Regions from separate parts of the Paenibacillus sp. RC84 genome, predicted to be linked through region 2. Evidence: riboswitches for the same ligand, from Rfam matches in the RefSeq annotation. Region 2 holds a riboswitch; the other holds the start of a gene.

Region 1 (7,289 bases), on a different contig from region 2:
GAGCCGTATTTCAAAGAGGAGAAGGAAGATGAGTAGCTTGGAGGCCCGAATCCGAGCGGAGAGGATGCCCCGGCCGGCATCTTCGCTCTTCCGGGAAAGGGCATTCGCGATGCTGTGGCTGTCTACGATTTTCTCCGGCCTCGCCCTGAACATGTTCTATTTCGCGGAAGCCTGGTACGTGGTGAACGTCTTGAACATGGAGGCTTCCCTCGGCGTTATTTATCTGATCGGGACGCTGCCCCGCGTCTTGTTCATGGCGATCGGGGGCGTGCTGGCGGACCGGATCAGCCCGTCGAAGATCATGTTCGTGTCGACGATAACCAAATCGGCGCTGCTCGCCGCCCTGGTTCTGGTTCTGGTGGAGGGCGGGGGAATCGGATTGGGAGCCCTGACCGCTTTCGCGCTGCTGTTCGGCATACTGGACGCGTTCTTTTGGCCCGCTTCTGGTTCGATCGTCCCGTCAATCGTCTCCAAAGAGGAGCTGACGAGGGCCAACTCCATTATCCAGACGACGAATCAGTCCGCCTCGATATTCGGGCCGATGATCAGCGGTTTTGTCATCGTCGCTCTCCGGTATGAAGGGATCTTCGGCCTGATTACCGTGCTGCTGGCGCTAGGCGCCCTATTCGCGCTGCTTGTCCGCGTGCGGAAATCCCCATCGCCGGACACGAAAGCGGAACGGATTCCGATGCTGACCAGCGTCAAGGAAGGGATCGGCTACGTCCGTCAAGCACCCGTATTGAAGGCGTTTGTGCTGAAGACGCTGTTTTTGAATCTGTTTTTTACCGGTCCCTTTGCAATCGGCATCCCGGTTTTCGTCAAACACGTTCTGCACGGGGAGACACTCGATTTCAGTATGCTGCAATCCTTCCTGGCTGGAGGAATGCTGGTCAGCTCGATTGTGCTGGGCATTCTCAACTTGAAACGCCGGAGAGGCTTGATTAGCGTATTGGCCCAGTTAGGCCTGTCGTTCAGCTTTCTCGCGCTGAGCATGGCCGGCACACTGTGGACCGGAGCCGTGTTCGCCGCTTGTATGGGAATCTCGATGGGAATCTCGAACATCTGCGCCACTTCCGTGATCCAGAATCATGCCGACAATGCCTATATCGGTCGTGTGATGAGTATTCAGACGATGTCTTCCATGGGACTTACGCCTATTTCATACGGTTTGACTTCACTGCTTCTCAGCGTTGGTGTGGAAATACAGAACATTGTAATGGGCGGCGCTCTTCTTCTGCTCGCCTTTACCTTCTGGCTGATCGTTAAAATCCCGTCTTTACGGAAAGCGGACTAAAGACTACTTTCAGAAAGCGGCCTCGCTGAATTGCAGAGTGCTTCCAAGCGCTAAATCGGCGGGCCGTTCCATTTTTTTATGCAGCTCTGCCGATCTAACCTTGTTTACCGCGCACGTACTCCTCCGGAGATTTGCCGATAACCGTTTTGAAATCTTTAATTAGATGTGCCTGGTCGTAATAGCCCAGATCTACCGCGAGCTTCGACCAGTCCGGCGATTCTCCCGCATCCGCCGATACGGCGGCATCCTGCAAGCGGTATCTCTTGATAACCCATTTTGGGCTGACGCCGACATACTGGCTGAACATCCGCTGCATCGTTCTTGCGGAGATGCCGAACCTGGCTCCAACGTCCTCAACCCGGTTGATTTCCCTGTGTCCCGCAATATAATCGATCACCGAATTGACGATTTCGATTTGTTCGTCAGCCGGCGGCCGCTCTCTAATGAAAAAATCATCCACGAAGCGGACCTTTGCCTCTTCATCCGGTTCGGAGAAAAGGGCCTCTTCCAGCGGAAGGCAGCTTCTGCCGAAAACCTCCTGGAAGGGCAGGCTGCGGTTGACCAGCTCCGAAGCAGGCTGCCGATAAAACGGATAAAACCCGCCCGGCCGGAACAAAACGCCGAATACTTCTCCTTTGCCCTCAAGAAGCTGCGACATTTTCCCCTTATTCGTCCCGTAGATCCGCGTGTTGTCTTTTTCGAAAACCAGATTAAAGCATGGAGGCTGGAGCACCTCCTGGGTATGGGATGGAAGTCCTCTCAAGTCCCAATGAATCAGCCAGTAATGCCGGATAAAAAAAGCCAGCTCCGGAGCGGGCAATCTTCGGGAAATGGTGAACTTTTGCCGGCCCTTTTCGTAATTCAAAATGCCTTTGTTGACGACGACCGGGTTCTCCTCGGGTTTCATGCGGAGCCGCCTCCGTTCCAGATGAAGTCTCAGGGAAGATGTCGCTTTTTTACAATCGCTTTGCGCCGTGGCCCTGTAAAGTTGATGGTAGCAAAACGGCCAAGCTATCACAAGACGCCGACACTAGGCTAGGGAGGAATTTTCAATGGATCTCACTTATCATTTTTATATCGACGGCAGCCCGGAGCAGGTGTGGGATGTTTTCGTAACGCCGGAGAAAACCCGTAAAATCTTTTTCGACTGTGTGATCGATTCTTCTTATGTCCCCGGTGAATCTATCCGGTATATCGGACCCGGCAATGACGGCGAGCAGACCGTCCATATTTACGGAGAAGTGCTGGAATACGAGCCGAACCGTATCCTGAGTTATACGGAACATCCCGGACCTTCCTATTATCCGAATCATGCGGAGATCACAACGCGGGTAACCATTAAGCTGGAGCCGGTCGGCGGCTGCACCAAATTAACCCTGATCAACGATGAGTGGGTCGACAATCACCCTTCCTACGAGAAGGCGGACCCCGCATGGTGGATGCTGCTGAGCGCCATCAAAACGTTCGTGGAGACCGGAAAGAAACTGGATCTCGGCTGGTAAGGCGGAGAAGGACGGGATTCCGTATAGAACCATCCTGCAAGAGTAAACGAAGCGTGTCCATACAAAAAAAGCCGGGCAGGATGAAGCCTGCGCGGCCTTTAATCACCCGCTGATCTCAGCGGGATTATTTTTGTAAGCCGACAGCAGGGGAGCTCTACGGCTCCTCTGCTGTCGGCATTTTCATTTTTTAATGAAACGTTTGATTGAAATTAGTGATGATGACGTTCCTCGAAAGTTTGACAGCAGGTGTCGGTGATGCCATCGGCGGAATCCTGATGTCCGGAATCGTAAGGCAGACCGTCCCGTTCTTGCGGTTGTGGCTTGTTCGAATGAGCGTTTACTTCGATCATAATAACTTCCGCACTGCAGTTATTGCCCTGCTCCCAGTATTCGCAGTTGGCAATGCTGCATTTCACCATTGGATTTTCCATGTTTATCACCTCGTACTTCTATTTACCCGAAGAACGGAGCTTTAAACAGGGGGAGAGCCATCCGGAGAAAATCCGGCCGGACCCGCACCGGCATCAGGTTTAGCCTCCGCCAGCATGTGCTTGTAAATCTCGATCGCTGCCGCACGGGAGCTTTTCAGATCGACAATCGCGTCCGCCTGCGGCTTGTGAATTTCCTTATCGCTCAGATGAGAGAGCTGGGGAAGCCACCGCCGGATGTACATGCCCGTCGGATCATGCGTCTCCGACTGGGTGACGGGATTCATGACGCGGAAGTACGGAGACGCGTCGAAGCCGAGCGAAGCGCTCCACAGCCAGCCGCCCCGGTTGAGCACGTTGTCGTAATCGGCGAGCTTGCGCCGGAAATACCGTTCACCCAGCGTGAAGGGACAGCGCAGGTTCTTGGTCAGGAACATGGCCGTCACCATCCGCAGCCGGTTCGGCATGTGCCCCGTGGCGTTCAGCTCCGCCATGGCCGCATCCACGACCGGAATGCCGGTCTGCCCCCGGCACCACCGCTCGAAGAGTGTGTCCTCCAGGCCGGAGAAGTCGAATTTCTTCTCGTAGACGAAGAAATCCGGATTATAGACGGCCTGGTACAGGTAGAAGTCGCGCCACGCCAGCTGGCGCGTCCAGGCTTCGTGCCACTCGCTGCCGAGAGCGGCTTCATACGCCCGGCGCACGGAGAGCGCGCCGGTGTTCAGGTGGCGGCTGATCCCGCTGGTCGTCTCGAAGGCGTACCGGTCTCTTTGCGCTTCATAAGCGCGGAGACCTCCTTCGAGAAAACCGCTCAGAGTCTGAGCGGGATCAGGCGCCGTGCCTGCCGCTTCCGGGTCCAGCGGAAGCGGAAACCGGGCGGACCAGGCTTCGCGGTCCGGCAGCGGCCGTGTCTGCAAATCGCGCACGGTGACGGGCGACGACGGCCGGAAAAAAAGATGCATATAAGAATTCCATTTTTTATAAAAAGGGGTAAATACCTGGTAAGGGGCGCTGCGCTTCGCGAAGTGCTGGAAGTCTCCGAAATCGGCGAGCGTATAGTCGATCAGTGTGGTAACCGGAACGCCGCGGGCGGAAGCTGAAACCTTCAGTTTGCAGTCACGTACTAATGCGTAGGGCGTAACGTCGCCGTGCAGGACGATTTCTTCAATCGGCAGCTCGGCCAGCAGCTGATCGACCACGGCATGAGGCTCGCCGGCAAGCACTTCCAGATGAGCGCCGGCTCTCCGGTATTCGCGGATGAGCCTGGAGACGTGACGGAGGAAGTTGACTCCGCTGTGTTCCCGGTCCCGGCCGTCGCGCAGAAGGAAGGGGTCCAGAATCAGGATGTGCAGGCTTGGACGCCCCAAGCTGTGAATGTAATCAAACGCAGTGAGGTCGTCAATCCGCAGATCTTTGCGATGAATAAAAAGGATCATAATGAAGGGACGCTCCTTACTTTTTCGTCTAACTTCATAGTAACAGGAAATCCGGCGCAAATGAAAAGAAGCCCGGCAAGCCAGGCGGCAACCTGGATTACGGGGCTCCCTTTCGGGTATATGCTGCGTTCCATTACGAGTGCGTCTTACTAGTCTGCAGTGATCTTATTAAAAAGGTCATCGCCGATAACGCGGCGTGCAGAAACGTATCGTTTCGCATAGTAAGATTCGCTCAAGTCACTCTTTGTAACACCTTTGTTCGTAGCGGAGTGGGCGAACTTGTTGTTCCCGATGTAAATACCTACATGGGAGATGCCTTTTCCGTCGGTGTTAAAAAATACAAGGTCACCCGGTCTCAGATCGCTTTTCGCAACCGAGGATCCTTGGCCGTTCTGTGCTTTTGAAGTGCGTGCCAGATCAATGCCGAACCGGTCGAATACGTAGGACGTGAAACCCGAGCAATCAAAACCGCTGGTCGATGTGCCCGAATACTTGTAAGGCGTCCCTACCAATCCGTCAATCGTGGAACTGAGCGTCGACTTCGCGGAAGCGCTGCCGATCTCCACACTCAAAAACAGGGTCAAGCTCAAAACAAACAACAAGACTTTCTTCAACTGTGTTGCTCCTTCCTGTGCCTACGAGGTTAGCTGGAGGGTTCGGTAGAAGGTCCCCTATGATCCCTTTGTTGCAAGATCAATTCACCCAGAGTGGATCCCCCGTTCTCTTCCTTTCGTCTAAGAAGAAATTCGGCAATCTTTTTCTGTTCGACACTAAATATTCGCCATAGGTCCAGAAATTCCTTCCAAAAAACTAAAAATAGTTACAAAAAAGTTTCAAAAGCAGTTATTTAGTCGGATTTCAGGGCAAAAAATAGATCAAAAAACCCGCCTTCTTGTATAAAAAGGGCGGGTTTTCCATGTCTTTCAGCTTAGAGGCAATCTAAGTTTTCGGCTGATCCGGAAACTTCACGCGCAGCCCCGGTTTCGTTTCGGCAAGCAGTTTTTCTTGCAGGGCGTTGAGGTCTTCCTGCGTTTTCAGCTCGCCTTTTTTGACGAGGTACTCGATCGTCTTTTGCTGGAGGAGATATTTGGCGTACTGGTTGACGGTTTTAGGATCGGTCCAGTAGGTCGCTTCGGTCAAGCCGGCGCTTTTGTAGAGCATCTCTTTCAACTGAGCCGCTTCGGGACCGGCCGCTTCCAGCGCTTTGCGCTGCTGGTCGATAGCCTGCTTCACTTCGGCTTCTTTGACTTTGACGCCGCGCTTCTGGCCGTAACGGACGAAGAGCTCGTCCTTAAGCATCAGATCGAGAAGCTGATCGTTGGTCAAATTGTTTTGAGCGCCCTGCATTTGAAAGGCCAGGTCGACTTCGGCTTTCATTTTGTCGAAAGCTTGGTTGGAGATGCGGACGTCGTGACCGATCGCCACAACCTCTTTGGCTTTAACGTCGGACTGTCCGTAAAAGAACGACCCGGCGGCGACACAAAGGCCAATTACTGCCGCCACGACGGTGCTTGTCCGTGGGGATATCATCGGTAATGCCTCCTTTTATCTTCTATCTTTCCATGATAGCTGAAAAAAACGCAAATGGAAACTAAAAACCCCCTGGCCGGTGAACGGCAGGGGGAGACGGATATCGCGCCGGAACAATCCGGAAAGAGCACGGTTAAGAAGAGGGTGGCGTTTGTGACTCGTCTGTTTTGCCGCCCGGCTTACGGGCAGAAAAACAGGCCTTTCTAGGTGCGGTAGCTTTCCCAGATTTCACGCTGCGCGGCGATGGACCACATTTTGACGAAGGTGCGGACCAAAGGGTATAACTGGTGGATAATGAGGGCCGTCAGGCCTGCCCATATATAGGAGGCATAAGTCGCCGCGACGGCCAGAAGGAAGCCGAGCAGGACGAGCAGCAGGGCATTGCCCGCGATCCGTAAGCCTTGGCGGAACACGACCGGAAGCACCGAGAGAAGTCCCCGTCGATCCTCGGAGGCCCGGCCGAACTGCAGGAACAGGAAGAGGAGCTGAACAAGCAGGGCATACACGGCATAGAGAGCCGTCCAGGGAAGCATGGACAGAAGGAGCTGCTCGAATCCGTAGGCTTTGTTGAACAAAGCAAGCGCTTTGGGAGCCAGCCAGTAGAGCGGCGCAAGCATCAGGACCGTTTGAAGGAGATAATAGAGGAAGAAGGGCAGCAGCAGCTCGCGGATTCCTTTCATAAACCGGTAGCCCGCATTCATCTGCCGGTGTTCCAGAGAGTACAGCACGCCGGCGTTCAGCATGGGGCTGATCAGCATCCGGACGGCCAGCAGGATGAGAAGCCATTCGAGATACGGCTGGATGAGATCCGTTTTTACAAGCCGGAACTGGCTTTCCATCAAGAACAAATGAACGGCGCTCTGGGGCTGATCGTTGGCCGGATAACGGTGGAGCAGGGGAACGATAATGGATTGGACCCATTTATAAAGCAGAATTCCCCAGGCAAACTGGTACACATACAGCACGCAAACGGCGAACGGCTGCTTGAGGGCGGCCGTCAAGCCTTGTCGAAGATAGCGGAGCATCTCATCACCTCACCAGGCTACAGTATCGAACAGCGTTTCCAGCAGTTTTACGACGCCGAGGGTCCAGCGGATTC
Region 2 (7,289 bases):
CTTCATTTCCCGGCGTTTGGCTTAAAGAGGAAGAGAGCTTTTATCCGCCGGCAGTCAACCAGGAGAAAGCTGCCCAGATCGCGCTGGATCTCGTGAAAAAAGCGATTCCGTCCTTGCAAAACGATACGCTGGAACCCTTTCTTTCCTACGGCTCGCAAAGCGCGCTTTTCGGTTCGGTCCTGTATGATTTTTCATTCAGACGCAAAGTGAACGGTCTGTTTGTCGATTTCGAAGGCATCAACGTTCAAGTGAGGGGGGACGGCCGGGTTACGGGGCTGCACGCCAGTTTGCACACAAGCTCGTATCCTTCCCCGACTCCCAAAATAAGCGAACGGGAAGCCGCGGCCAAATATAAGAAGGATTTTGCGGTCGACTTGCAATATGTGAAGCTTCAGAACGGATCGGGCCCAAAAGAATGGATACTCGGTTATGTGCGGAACCCGTTATTTTATGCCCCTGTTGACGCTCAAACCGGAGAGTATGTTTTTGAAGGGCTGTATGCCGCGTACGGTACTTCGGCCTATGCGGATGTCCCGAAAACAGGAGCTTCTTTCAAAGCGCATACGGGAGCACCGTTAAGTGCGGAGCAAGCCGAAGAACTCGTAAAAGCGACGGGGTATGTTCCGGAAGGAAGCAAGCTTGCCCAGAAGTCCGAGCAGGAAGGCTGGCGTACGCCGGGGCAACTCGTCTGGAGTCTGAACTGGAAGGACGAGAACGGAAACGATACCCATGCGATTGTCGACACCCGGACGGGTCAAATCCTGGAACTTAGCGAGAACGGGATTTATCCGCCCTGGAACCAAAATCCTACTGTGAAGCCGCGAAGCATACCGATAGAATCCGCGGATGCGAAAGCGCTCCAATTGTTTGACGAACTCGTTCCACAGGCTTCTGAAAATTGGAAACTGGTGAAGAAGAACAGTGCGGTAAAGGACAACGTCTCATCTAAGAAAAACGAACCGTTTACATACCAGTTTCAGCGGGTCAATAAGGGGATTCCCATCCAGGATCAGCAGATTATCCTTCATTTGAACGGAGACGGAAGTCTCTATACCCTCCAGCTTCCCTATGAGCAGGAAGCGATTGAGGAGGCTTTGAAGGCGGTGAAACCTGCTGCCGTAACGAAGGAAGAGGCGTTGAAGCGGCTCCAGGCTGACGGCCGGGTGAGCTTGTCCTATACGATGAACGGAGCGTTTTATACGGGCGGCGGAGACGATAAGGAAAGAAAACTGCTGCTTGTCTACCGGCAAGGTTCTGAGGCAGAGTCGGCCTGGCAGGTGCTCGATGCCGCGTCCGGTAAGCTGCGTGATTTGAGGCCGGTCCCGGCTGCCGCCAAGCCGTCCGAGGGGAAGGATATTACGGGGCACTGGGCGCAAAAAGAGTTGGCGGAGCTCGTCCGTCTCCAAGTTCTTGTTCCGGATGCGGACGGTAATCTGAACCCGGATGCCGTTCTTACTTACGGAGACTGGCTGACGATGTTCGCCCGCGGAATCAGGCCGGATTCGTATTAGGGAGAGAGCTACCGGAAGGTTGAGGCACTTTATGCGGATGTGCAGCCGGGGAGCCCGTACTACAGGACCGTCAGTTTGCTGACGGATATCAACCGGTTGCAGCCGAACCCGGAGAGGAAGCTCGGCGTGGATGAGCCTTTGACGCGGGAGAAGCTGGCATCGGCGCTTGTGAACGAGCTTCGGTACGAGAAACTGTCGTCCTTGCTGGATAAGCCGCTCGGCAAGCTTGCCGTCACAGATGAAGACAGCGTCAAAAACAAAGCCGATGTTTTCCTCGTCATGAAGCTGGGCCTGCTGCAGGACATCGGAGGCGAATTCCGACCGCAGGACGCAGTGACGAGGGCGCAGGCGGCCATCGTTCTGATGAGGATGGCGGGGCTTCAAGGCAAAACGGATCAGCCGATAGCTTATTAAGCGGCGGTAGAGCCTGGGACCAAGACGAAGCAGATCCGGCCTTGCGAGATGAACGGAGCGCCGAAATAAGCGATAGGGGGTGACCTGGCACAGAGAGAAAGAGTGCGGCTCAGTCGTGACATTAACGAAGTCCTAAAGAGTAGTTGAAAAAACGTTGTAAGATAACGCGAACAATGCGGAGCAAGCGGGGCCCATACAGTCCGGAAATGAGGTTAACATAACGGCATTGAATAAGCCCGGCCTGAATCATTCAGGCCGGGCTTATTGGGATGCGGTTGTTGATGCCTCGCAGATGAGTCGCGCCGGTATAGTCCATGACCGGCTGGATAGGAGTCGGCTTACACCCAGGCTACGCGGCTGGCGTTGAAAGCACGGCTTCGGTGTGCGATGGAACTTGACGAACCAGACACGCGGCTGACCTGCCGCCGCTTGGGACCGCATCGCGCGTTGGAAACACGAACGCTGCGGAGACTCCAAGCCGCCGCCGGACCTGCGCGGCGGCTAGTACGTGCTGCGCGCCCGGCCGGGCAGCCTCCGCTGCAGCCAGCGCAGGGCCCGGGCCGCGTTCGGCTCGATGCAAGGCCGCATGACCGCGGCGAACCGGCGGCTCGACAGCGCGGCCACGATCGCGGCCGCGGCCGCGCATCCCGCCGCAAGAGCCGCGACAGCTCCCGCCGCTCCCGCGTCCATCAGCCGGGCGAGCAGCTGCAGGAGCCCGGCTGCGCCCAGCAGCTTGATGGCGGCGCCATGCAGCAGGAAGACATAGACCGTCCGTCCTCCGAGGACGGTCAAGCGGCTTTCCGCGCGCGGGAGCAGCAGCAGGAACGCGGCCGATGCGGCGGCCTGCGCCGCATAGCAGCCGAGGCGCAGCATGGTGCCCGCTGCGGCGGGGACGCCGAGCTGCGCGTAGCTGCCGCCCCCGGCGAGCCACTGCGCGGCGGTGTCTGCGCCCGCCGCGTGCCAGAACGCGGGCAGCGCCAGCAGCAGCAGCGCCGCGGCGGCCCGGATCGCGCGGCGCTGCGGGGCCGTGCGCCGACGGGGTTCCCGTTCTTCCCGCCAGTAGTATCCGGCGAGGAAGAACGGGAAGAACACGAGCGTGCGCGTCAAGCCGAGCCACGCGCCCGCTTCCGCCGGCAGGAAGCCGGCTGCCGCGCCGAGCAGGACGGCGGCGGCCACCGGGTGCTTGAGCCGGGCGAACGGGATGAGCAGAAGCTTCCAGCCGAAATGCGCGGTCAGAAACCAGAGCATCCAATACGGAAGCCAGAACGAATACCGGATGCCGGGGCTGTGGAGCCAGAACAAATCCAGAACCGAGTACAGGGTCTGAAAGAAGAGATACTGCAGGGCGATCCGCAGCATACCGGCTGCCGCCTCGGGTGTCTGCCAGTACTTTTTGGCGAAATAACCGGTTACCAGCACAAACACCGGCAGATGAAAAGTGAAGATGGCGGTCACGACAGCTTGCGCTGCCTCCGGCAGAGGGGGAAGGGTAAGCAGCAGGTTGACCAGAACAACCAGCAGAATCAGGAAAAAACGAACATTGGTAAAAAACACGGCAGTCGGGTTTCGCATAGGAGTCATCTCGCTTTGTGCAAATTTGGTTTTATTACTATAGAAGAAACGCAAGCAGCCAAACCTGCCTGGATGCGGCTGTTACGGGAATTAGGCTTTCTAAAGGAAGTATAGAACTTCTTGTTTTAAGAGATTGTGATATTATTCACATGCCCTTATTAAGTAACGGCTTTCATTATGAAGAATGCTTGAACATGATTATAATCACTTATTTTGGGCTAAGTGTGATAAATATCACATACATCCCTCTTGGGGAGGACTATACTAAAGTCAGAAAGAGAGAACAACACACGAAAGAAGGTGAAGGAGCCATGAAAGAGACAGCTGACCCGCAAGTTCAGCAAGGAAGATGCCCGCAGTGTGGTTCCGGTATCCTCGCTGCCAAAGAAACAGAGTCCCCCTGGGTTTGCGAAGACTGCCGGTTAAAGCCACTGGTATCCAGAGCTGAAGGCTCCGCCGGCTCATCCGATCTTCCTGAATGATTCAGGAAGAAGAAGAAAGCTTTTTACGGCTAACAATGTGAAAATATTCACAATAAAATACGGGATAAACGAAAGGATGCGAGTATCATGACCGCCCTTCATCTTGTAAACGCAGCACCCGCACACTGTCAGGCATGCGGCGCCCGGCTTCAGACACACCCCGAGGGTTATAAGGATCTGTGCTTCGACTGTGTGCAGACCTGGCAAACCGCCAAGGCGCAAAAAGCAGGCGAAACCGGACTTCCTCTTCCTCTGGAAGCGGAATGCGGCTTGATCGAGCAGTACTGGCTCTAAATGCTGGAAACACACTCAACATCCAATACAGAATACGCAGCTTGAGAGGGGAAATTCATATGTTTAACTGGTTAAGAACGAACGTTTATGCGGCAGGTCTGATGCTGATCCTCCGCTTCTATCTTGGATACGCATGGATTACGGGAGGATGGCACAAGCTGACAGGCGGGTTTGACGCCACGGGCTTCCTGAAAGGCGCGGTAGCGAAGCCGATTGTCGATAAAGCGACCAATGAGCTGGTCTATCCGACCTTCACCGCATTCCTGGAAAACTTTGCACTGCCGAACGCCAAACTGTTTAACGTACTGATTCCGCTCGGAGAGTTTCTGGTAGGACTGGGTCTTGTCCTCGGCGCACTGACAACGGCGGCAGCATTCTTCGGGGTTCTGATGAACTTCATGTTCCTCTTCGCAGGTACCGTAAGCACTAACCCTTGGATGATCCTGCTCGGTGTTATCGTCATCGCCGCCGGAGCCAACGCCGGCAAGTTCGGAGCCGACTACTACATCCTTCCTTACCTCCGCAAGCTCCTTCGCCATCGCGGAGATCATGGCGCAAACCCTACCCTTGGAGGAGGCAAGACACGCGCCCATATCTGATCGGACTATAAAACGCTCTTCAAAAAAAGCCCCGGGTATCCGGAGCTTTTTTTTGTTAAACGGAGAAAGAATGAGCTTGAATCAGCTTGAAGAAGCAACACTCAAATGAATAGGGTTACATGGCATAGAATGGCAGCGGGCTGTCCTCCGGGGTTGTTTACAGGCCCGATTCGCGGGAGTAACATACTCTCATGGTCCGTCAGATGGGGCTTCGGACACCATGTCCGGATCCCGGAGGCGGCCATACCATCATCTTCATCTGCGCGCTTAATTCTCGTAAGAGAAGCGGGGGACCCACGAACTGGGGTGAATCGGAATGTTTTTTTCCGTAGGGGCCTCTCAAATCCGAACCCGGCAGCTAACCTCGCAAGCGTCATTGGGAGAAAAGGAGTGGAAAAGGAAGAAATGGACCGACGAATTATCCGGATTGAATTGTTTGAATTCGATGTACCCTGCTGTTACCATCATGCCAAAGGAAAGCTCGAGAACTGCAGGTACGGGCTGCTCAAACTCACGGACGAGGGCGGAGAGACAGGCTGGGGAGAATGTTTGATGTCTGTGAACGAGAAGGTTTTCGATCTTGTGAATTGGGCCCGGTTTCTGTACCGCCTTCAAAAAAGCACGCTGGCTCAAGCGCTCGACACTGTCCGCTTGTACCGCGTTCTCTGGGGGAATGTGAAGGCGGATCTGGTGGAAATGGCCTTGTACGATCTGAAGGCCCGATCGCAGGGCAAACCGTTCGTGGACGTTCTCGGAAGCTTCAGCGGCTTCAGCAGCTTCGGAAGCGCCGGACGTTCCGGAAACAGCTCCTTCCGCCTGGAAACGGCCGCTGCCCGGAGTGACGGCAGCGGGACTTGGCCGGACACGGAATCGCACGTTTCTTCTCGCGTCAGGCAGGCTGCGGGCTTCGGCCACGCTGTGGCGGACCGCGAATTTCCGGTAAGCGGGCGCTTCCAAGCCGAGCGGGAACTACACCCCGGCTGCTGCGGCTCTCTGCTGGATGATTTGCGCAACGCGTGCATGCTCCGGCAGGAAGGAATGGCGCTGGCGATGCATAAAGATTATTTGATCGGTCCGGCCTGCTGCTTATGGGAGCATACCGCTGCCGTGCTGGGAGCAAACTGGCTGGAAGAGGGCAGCAGCCCTGAACCGGCGCGCCTTGCCCCGCTGCAGGCTTGCGAGCGGATAGCCGGCACCGGATTTCAGCTGGATCAGCCGGTACTTTTTGAAGAATCCCGCGCTTATTTTGTCGTTTTATAGGACGGAACGTTTGCTTTTGGGGGGGAGTTCGCCTACAATAATACCAGAATTCCCCTGAAAGGAGAGGTTCTTGTGTCTACTAACGAATTGAATAACCAGGAAACATCTAAAAAATCACGTATCGTTGTCATCGGAACCGGTGCCGTAGGTTCCACCACGGCGTACACTCTGCTGCTCAGAGAGCGGATGTCCGAGCTTGTCCTCATCGATTATAATCACGCGAAAGCGAACGGGGACGCACTGGATATGAACCACGGCCTGCCGTTTACGGGCAGGGTAAAAGTATGGGCAGGGGACTATTCCGACTGTGAAGGCGCCGATATTATCATTATTTGTGCGGGCGTCGCGCAAAAGCAAGGGGAGACCCGTCTCGATCTGCTCAAGCGCAACGTCGACATTTTTAACGGCATCGTCGAGAATGTGACGAAGTACAACCAGACAGGCATTATTCTGGTGGCGACCAACCCGGTTGATATCATGTCTTATTTTACATGGAAAAAGTCCGAATGGCCCGTTAACCGTGTCATCGGCTCGGGAACTTTGCTGGACAGCGCGCGTTTCCGCTATTTGATCGGCGAGAAGCTTCAAGTGGACCCGCGCAGCATTCACGCGGCGATTATCGGGGAGCACGGAGACTCGGAAGTGCCTTTGTGGAGCTTGGCTAATTTTGCCGGACTGCCTCTCGAGCTGAATCAAGAGGATAAGGACGAAATTTTCCAAAATACGCGGGACGCGGCTTACCAGATTATTGAGGCGAAGGGATCGACGTATTACGCGATCGCTTTGGCGCTTGACCGGATCTGTACGGCGATTCTGCGCGATGAAGGCGCGGTGCTGAACGTTTCGACGTTTGTTTCCAATTATCACGGGTTGTCCGACGTTTATCTCGGGGTTCCGTGCATTGTGGACCGTACGGGCGTGCGGGAGGTTATCACGCTGCCCTTAAGTGAAGAGGAAGAGAACAATCTGCGCAAATCGGGAGCCAAGATCCGGGAAATGATCGATTCGATTTCGGAACGCCTGTAAGCGCAGAGACATGAACAAGTATAGGGCATGTGAATAAAACGATGAAAAGCGGCTGGATATCAGCCGCTTTTTTGTATGCTGTAAGTGTTTTTTTAAGGGGATATGCGATTTAATTGACAAATTGACTTAAC

The links. Region 2 has a riboswitch for cyclic di-AMP ahead of ABH899_RS10095 (hypothetical protein). Riboswitches for the same ligand answer to the same signal wherever they lie in the genome.
Region 1: linked by a shared signal. The riboswitch ahead of ABH899_RS26910 (C40 family peptidase) and the one ahead of ABH899_RS10095 (hypothetical protein) in region 2 are both predicted to bind cyclic di-AMP.

Annotation. Positions count from the first base shown of each region.
Region 1 is NZ_JBGBYL010000015.1:33,654-40,942, forward strand. It holds gene ABH899_RS26880 (ArsR/SmtB family transcription factor) at 1-36, shown strand, start outside; gene ABH899_RS26885 (MFS transporter) at 29-1,294, shown strand; gene ABH899_RS26890 (DUF6597 domain-containing transcriptional factor) at 1,389-2,201, opposite strand; gene ABH899_RS26895 (SRPBCC domain-containing protein) at 2,347-2,796, shown strand; gene ABH899_RS26900 (DUF1540 domain-containing protein) at 3,006-3,227, opposite strand; gene ABH899_RS26905 (cryptochrome/photolyase family protein) at 3,269-4,660, opposite strand; gene ABH899_RS26910 (C40 family peptidase) at 4,810-5,274, opposite strand; cyclic di-AMP (ydaO/yuaA leader) riboswitch at 5,278-5,422, opposite strand; gene ABH899_RS26915 (SurA N-terminal domain-containing protein) at 5,600-6,190, opposite strand; gene ABH899_RS26920 (hypothetical protein) at 6,394-7,215, opposite strand; gene ABH899_RS26925 (M1 family metallopeptidase) at 7,225-7,289, opposite strand, start outside.
Region 2 is NZ_JBGBYL010000003.1:587,075-594,363, forward strand. It holds gene ABH899_RS10065 (YcdB/YcdC domain-containing protein) at 1-1,511, shown strand, start outside; gene ABH899_RS10070 (S-layer homology domain-containing protein) at 1,638-1,925, shown strand; gene ABH899_RS10075 (acyltransferase family protein) at 2,427-3,497, opposite strand; gene ABH899_RS10080 (hypothetical protein) at 3,515-3,979, shown strand; gene ABH899_RS10085 (hypothetical protein) at 4,067-4,273, shown strand; gene ABH899_RS10090 (DoxX family protein) at 4,333-4,872, shown strand; cyclic di-AMP (ydaO/yuaA leader) riboswitch at 5,127-5,260, shown strand; gene ABH899_RS10095 (hypothetical protein) at 5,263-6,132, shown strand; gene ABH899_RS10100 (L-lactate dehydrogenase) at 6,220-7,158, shown strand.